2 regions of the Frigoribacterium sp. AP1 genome follow, and region 1 is predicted to be linked to the other one. Evidence: predicted binding sites of a transcription regulator. Region 1 holds the regulator's gene; the other holds the start of a gene.
What was found. The regulator HrcA, encoded in region 1, represses chaperone genes, less so after heat shock. The targets are predictions, from matches to a motif close to TTNGCACTCGNNNNNNNCGAGTGCNAA.
Positions count from the first base shown of each region.

Region 1 (3,204 bases):
CGGGCGCGCACAGTCACGTCGGTGGCGTCCGCTGGTGGAACGTCAAGCACCCGGCCGCCTATCAGCAGCGCATGGCCGCGGGTGAGTCGCCGGCCGCGGGGCGCGAGACCCTCGACGACGAGACCCGTCGGGTCGAGCGCGTCCTGCTCGGGGTGCGCATCCGCGAGGGGCTGCCGACCACCGAGCTCGACGACGACGGTCGCCAGGCGGTCGCCGGACTCATCGCCGACGGCTGGGTCGAGGGGCGCCCGGCCCTGCAGGGTCGCGTGGTGCTCACCCGCGAGGGTCGCCTGATGGCCGACGCCGTCGTGCGGCGCCTGCTGCCCGACTGACCGCGTGCCCTCCTCCTGCGCTTCGCGCACGGTGGACCGAGGAGGCGCGGGCCGGGAACGCAGGAGGCGCGGCTCCCGGGGGAGTCGCGCCTCGCGTCGTGCCCGTCCGGGCCGGTCGACCGTCTACTTGATGAACTCGATGGTCAGCGGGTACTTGTACCACTGGCCCTTGTTGGCCGCGACGGCGGCGATGATCGAGAAGATGACGACGAGGATGCCGGCGACGAGTGCGAGTACGCCGCCGATGACGATGACCGTCAGGATCGCCGAGATCACGTAGACGATGGCCATGGTGATCTGGAAGTTCAGAGCCGTCTTGGTGTGCTCCCGGATGAACGGGCCGCGGTCCTTCAGCACGAGGTAGCCCACGAGAGCCGGGACGAACGCGAAGATGATGCCGCCGAGGTGGATGAGCGTGGCCCAGAGCTTCTCGTCCTCGGGGCGCATCGGCTGGACGGGCTGTTGCTGGTAGCCAGGCTGCTGACCGTAGCCGACGCCGGGCTGCTGGCCCTGGCCGTAGGGCTGCCCGGGCTGCTGGCCTTGGCCGTAGGGCTGGCCGGGCTGACCGTTCTGCGGGCCGTTCGGCTGGGCGGGAGGGGTCTCGGTCATGGCTGCACCTGTTCGTGAGTGTCCTGCGGATGTCCCCGCCACCCTAGGGCAGCCGGGCGCGGCGCGAGTAGGCCTCGCGACGGAGGTGTCGTACGATTGGCAGTCCGGCACGTCGAGTGCCAGGCCCGGTCGCCCGGCGTGCGGACGACCCGGGGGGCGTCGAGCGAAGAGAGGTGCGTCATGGTCTCCGAACGCGGTCTCGAAGTGCTGCGCGTCATCGTGCACGACTACGTCGCGTCCCGCGAGCCGGTGGGGTCCAAGTCCATCGTCGAGCGACACCAGTTCGGCGTCTCGGCGGCGACGATCCGCAACGACATGGCGCTGCTCGAAGAAGAAGAGCTCATCGCGGCCCCGCACACCTCGTCGGGTCGCGTGCCGACCGACAAGGGCTACCGGCTCTTCGTCAACCAGCTCGCCGACCTGCGACCGCTCAGCGCCGCCCAGCGTCAGGCCATCGAGACCTTCCTCGGCGACTCCACCGACCTCGACGAGGTGCTGGGGCGGACGGTCCGTCTGCTGTCGCAGCTCACCAACCAGGTGGCGCTGGTGCAGTACCCCACCTTCTCCCGGGCCCGCGTGCGTCACGTCGAGCTGGTCAGCCTGGGCGACGGCCGCGTCATGACGGTGCTCATCACCGACAGCGGCCAGGTCGAGCAGCGGGTCGTCGACATCCGCACCACCGTCGACGAGTCCTTCCTGTCCGAGCTGCGGGCCGCCATCAACGCCGCGGTCGACGGACGGCCCCTGGGCGAGGCCTCCACGGCCCTCACCGACCTGCCGACGCGCTTCCGCCCCGACCTCGCGGCGGTCGTCGGCGTCGTCGTCGCGAGCCTCACCGAGCAGATCGCCGCCGGACGCCAGGACCGCCTCGTCATGGCCGGTGCCGCGAACCTGGTGCGCACGGGCGACGACTTCAGCGGCGACCTCTTCCCGGTGCTCGAGGCGATCGAAGAGCAGGTCGCCCTGCTGCGGTTGTTCGGCGAGATGCAACTCGACGCCGTCGACGTGGCCGCGAGCATCGGGCGTGAGAACGCCTCGTTCGGGTTGTCGCAGGCGTCGGTGCTGGCCAGCGGATACTCGACGCAAGGCAGCGAGATCGCGAGGCTCGGCGTCCTCGGGCCCATGCGCATGGACTACTCGACCAACATGGCGGCGGTGCGTGCCGTCGCCCGCTACCTGTCGTCGCTGCTCGCCGAACGGTAGCCGACGCCGACGGCCCCGGCCGTCCCACGACCCCCATCCCCGTCCCGGCCCGCCGGGCCCGGCCCCGCCGGGAAGACCACCACACCACACCAGAGGCAGACGAGAACCAGTGGCAGATCATTACGACGTCCTCGGAGTCGACCGTCAGGCGACCCCGGAAGAGATCAAGAAGGCGTACCGCAAGCTCGCCCGCGAGCTGCACCCCGACGTCAACCCCAGCCCCGAGGCGTCCGAACGCTTCAAGGACGTCACGCACGCCTACGACGTGCTCAGCGATCCGCAGCAGCGCGAACGGTACGACCTCGGCCCGCAGCCCGGTTTCGGTGGCGGTGGGGGAGGCGGGGCCGCCGGCTTCGGCGACATCTTCGACGCGTTCTTCGGCGGCGGGGGTGGCCAGGGTCAGCGCCAGGGCCCGCGATCGCGACGCGAGCGAGGGCAGGACGCCCTGCTGCGCCTCGAGGTCGACCTCGAGGACATCGTCTTCGGCACCCAGCGCGACATCGAGGTCGACACGGCCGTCCTCTGCGACACGTGCAGCGGCTCGTGCTGCGCGCCCGGCACGTCGCCGCAGACCTGCGACATCTGCGGTGGCTCCGGCCAGATCCAGCGCACCGTGCGCTCCCTGCTCGGCAACGTCATGACGTCGAGCCCGTGCGGCACCTGCCGGGGCTACGGCACCGTCATCCCCAACCCCTGCCCGACCTGCCAGGGGCAGGGCCGCGTGCGGGCCCGTCGCTCGATCCCCATCGACATCCCCGCGGGCGTCGACACGGGCCTCAGGCTCCAACTGCCCGGCCAGGGCGAGGTCGGCCAGGCCGGCGGCCCGAACGGCGACCTCTACCTCGAGGTCAAGGTGCGCCACCACGACACGTACAGCCGCAACGGCGACGACCTGCTGGCGACGCTCGAGGTGCAGATGGCCGACGCCATCCTCGGCACGTCGACGACGCTCACCGGGCTCGACGGCGAGATCGAGGTCGAGATCAGGCCCGGCACCCAGAGCGCCGACATCATCACCGTGAAGGACCGCGGGATCACGCGTCTGCGCGGAACGGGTCGC
Region 1 covers NZ_CM155288.1:3,212,004-3,215,207, reverse strand. The annotation lists gene hemW (radical SAM family heme chaperone HemW) at 1-332, shown strand, start outside; gene AC1MBW_RS15215 (DUF4870 domain-containing protein) at 456-941, opposite strand; gene hrcA (heat-inducible transcriptional repressor HrcA) at 1,122-2,144, shown strand; gene dnaJ (molecular chaperone DnaJ) at 2,254-3,204, shown strand, end outside.

Region 2 (3,204 bases), 1.2 Mb from region 1:
CCTGGATGAGGGCGACGCCACCACCGGCGACGATGCCCTCTTCGACGGCGGCCTTCGCGTTGCGCACGGCGTCCTCGATGCGGTGCTTGCGCTCTTTCAGCTCGACCTCGGTCGCGGCACCCGCCTTGATGACGGCGACGCCGCCGGCGAGCTTCGCGAGACGCTCCTGGAGCTTCTCGCGGTCGTAGTCGCTATCGGTCGCCTCGATCTCGCTGCGGATCTGACGGACGCGGCCGGCGATCTGCTCGTCGTCACCGGCACCCTCGACGATGGTCGTCTCGTCCTTGGTGATGATGACCTTGCGGGCACGACCGAGCAGGTCGAGCGTCGCGTTCTCGAGCTTGAGGCCGACCTCTTCGGCGATGACCTGACCACCGGTGAGGATCGCGATGTCCTGCAGCTGCGCCTTGCGACGGTCGCCGAAGCCGGGGGCCTTGACGGCGACCGACTTGAAGATGCCGCGGATCTTGTTCACGACGAGCGTGGCCAGGGCCTCGCCGTCGACGTCCTCGGCGATGATGAGCAGCTGCTTGCCCGACTGGATGACCTTGTCGACGATCGGCAGCAGGTCTTTGATGTTCGAGATCTTCGAGTTGACGATGAGCACGTAGGCGTCTTCGAAGACGGCTTCCTGGCGCTCGGGGTCGGTGACGAAGTACTGCGACAGGTAGCCCTTGTCGAAGCGCATGCCCTCGGTGAGCTCGAGCTCGGTGCCGAAGGTGTTGCTCTCTTCGACGGTGACGACGCCCTCTTTGCCGACCTTGTCGATCGCTTCGGCGATGAGTGCACCGATGGTGGGGTCGGCAGCGGAGATCGAGGCCGTGGCAGCGATCTGCTCTTTGGTCTCGATGTCCTTCGCGTCGGCGAGCAGCTGGTCGGAGACGGCCTGGGCGGCCTTCTCGATGCCGCGCTTCAGCGAGATGGGGTCGGCACCGGCCGCGACGTTGCGCAGACCTTCGCGGACGAGGGCCTGGGCCAGCACCGTCGCGGTGGTCGTGCCGTCACCGGCGACGTCGTCGGTCTTCTTCGCGACCTCTTTGACGAGCTCGGCACCGATCTTCTCGAAGGGGTCGTCGAGCTCGATCTCTTTGGCGATGGAGACGCCGTCGTTCGTGATGGTGGGGGCGCCCCACTTCTTCTCGAGCACGACGTTGCGACCACGCGGGCCGAGCGTGACCTTCACCGCGTCGGCCAGGATGTTCAGGCCACGCTCGAGGCCACGACGGGCCTCTTCGTCAAAAGCAATGATCTTAGCCATGTGTGTTTTTCGTCCCTCCCGGACGTCATGAAGCAGAAGCATTGGCACTCACGTGTCGCGAGTGCCAGCAACGATTCTGGCACTCGCCCGATGAGAGTGCAAGTGACGTGGCGGGGCCCGGACACACGAGCACGCCGCCACGGTGGACCGTGACGGCGTGCGGCGAGGGGGTGGGTGCGTCGACGCGCACCGACGGGCCTCAGGCGAGCCGGACGGACTCCGCCTGCGGCCCCTTGTCACCCGTGCCGACCTCGAACACGACGGCCTGACCCTCTTCGAGGACCTTGTACCCGCTCATGTCGATCGCCGAGTAGTGCACGAAGACGTCCTGGCCGTCTCCCTCGACGGTGATGAAGCCGTAGCCCTTCTCCGCGTTGAACCATTTCACGGTCCCGTTTGCCATGGTGTCGCTCTCCTTGCTGTGGTGGTACGGCGCGTGCGGTGCTGCAGAGCCGGGTCGTCGACGCAGTCATCTGCGAGCCCGGACGGGACAGCGTCACTCGTGCAGAACACCAGGTCGGCGAGCCGTGGGGGGCGACCAATTCCAGATGCTAATCACGCGAAAAGCGGAAAAGGGCACCTCATCCGAGAAACACCCGCAGAAAACGAGGATTTCACCGGTTATTAAACGTGGGCGTAACACGGGAGGCGAGGTGAGGGCCCGACGGGGCCCGCGCCTCCTCGGATCGAGACCGCCGGGGCGGCGTCGTCAGGCGCTGTAGTCGGCCCCGAGGACGATCGTGACGGCGGCACCCGGGAAGGCGTCGCTCGCCTCGACGTCGGTGATGCCGAGCTGCTGGGCGAGTCCGAGCGCCGCGGCCTCGTCGTCGGCCGCCGAGTAGTAGACGGTGGACGTCGCGACGCGCTCGCTGGCGTTGCCCTGGGTGCCGACGACCCAGCCGGCGGTCTCGAGCCGCTCGGAGGCCGAACCGGCGAGCCCGGCGGTGGCCGTGCCGTTCAGGACGGTGATGGTGGTGACCGAGGGGTCGACCTGCGAGGGGTCCGTCAGCGGGGCCACCGTCGGCGTGGCCGTCGGGGTCGCCGTCTCGGTGTCGGGCGCCTGGGCCTCGGCTGTGCTCGACGACGACGGATTGACGAACTGGAAGCTGTTGTTCGCGACCCCGAGGTAGACGACCCCGGCGCCGACGAGCACGCCGACGGCGAGGGCCGCCCAGGCGAAGCCGATCCAGCCGCTGCCGGGACGCTTCTCGGCCCTATGGGCCCCGACGCGGTCGAGGTCGGCGGGGACGTCGTCGAACCGGTCTCGGTCGAATTTCGGCATGCGTGGTCTTTCGTGGGTCAGCGGGTCGGACCGAACGAACGAGTCGATCGGGCGTCGCGGCGGGCGACTCGCAGGCGTTGCAGGCGGCCGACGAGCATGGGTGCGTAGGCCAGTGCAGCGGGTCGGTCTATGAGCGAGTTGAGCATCTGCTGGTAACGGACGACCCCGAGGCCGAACTCGCGACGGATCGCGGCCTCTCGCGCACCGGCCGAGGCAGGGGCACGCTGCTCGAAGTCGAGGACGGCGCGGTCGCGTTCGGACAGCACGCTCGAGCGCACGTCGTCACCTGTCGCGTTCTCGTCCATCGTGGCGGCCCTCCCCTGGGTTCCGGGTCATCCTACGGGCGGCACCCCGAGCGATCGCGGAGGCCGGGGGCGTGGTCCGACAACGCACCCACCCGACCGAGGCGCCGTCGGTCACCCGGTGCCGCGAGCCGGCTCACGGTCAGGCCGTGAGGTGCAGCCGCGTGCCGTGGGCGTCTCCCACGCCCAGCACCCGGCCGTCGAGGGCGAGGGCCGCGAACGCGTCGTCGGGAGACACCCCCGGCGGCACCTCGGCGACCACGTCCGTCAGCAGGTCGCGGCGCTCGTACGAGATCCACCGCGCACCCAACCGGCCGACCTCGTCGACGAAGGCCTGGCGCCGCCGACCCGGCAGGTAGACG
Region 2 covers NZ_CM155288.1:2,025,118-2,028,321, reverse strand. The annotation lists gene groL (chaperonin GroEL) at 1-1,258, opposite strand, end outside; gene AC1MBW_RS09710 (cold-shock protein) at 1,458-1,661, opposite strand; gene AC1MBW_RS09705 (LytR C-terminal domain-containing protein) at 1,968-2,540, opposite strand; gene AC1MBW_RS09700 (DUF3263 domain-containing protein) at 2,558-2,845, opposite strand; gene AC1MBW_RS09695 (DUF2332 family protein) at 2,985-3,204, opposite strand, start outside.
Region 2: the regulator HrcA is predicted to act here: its motif matches at 1,300-1,326, upstream of groL (chaperonin GroEL).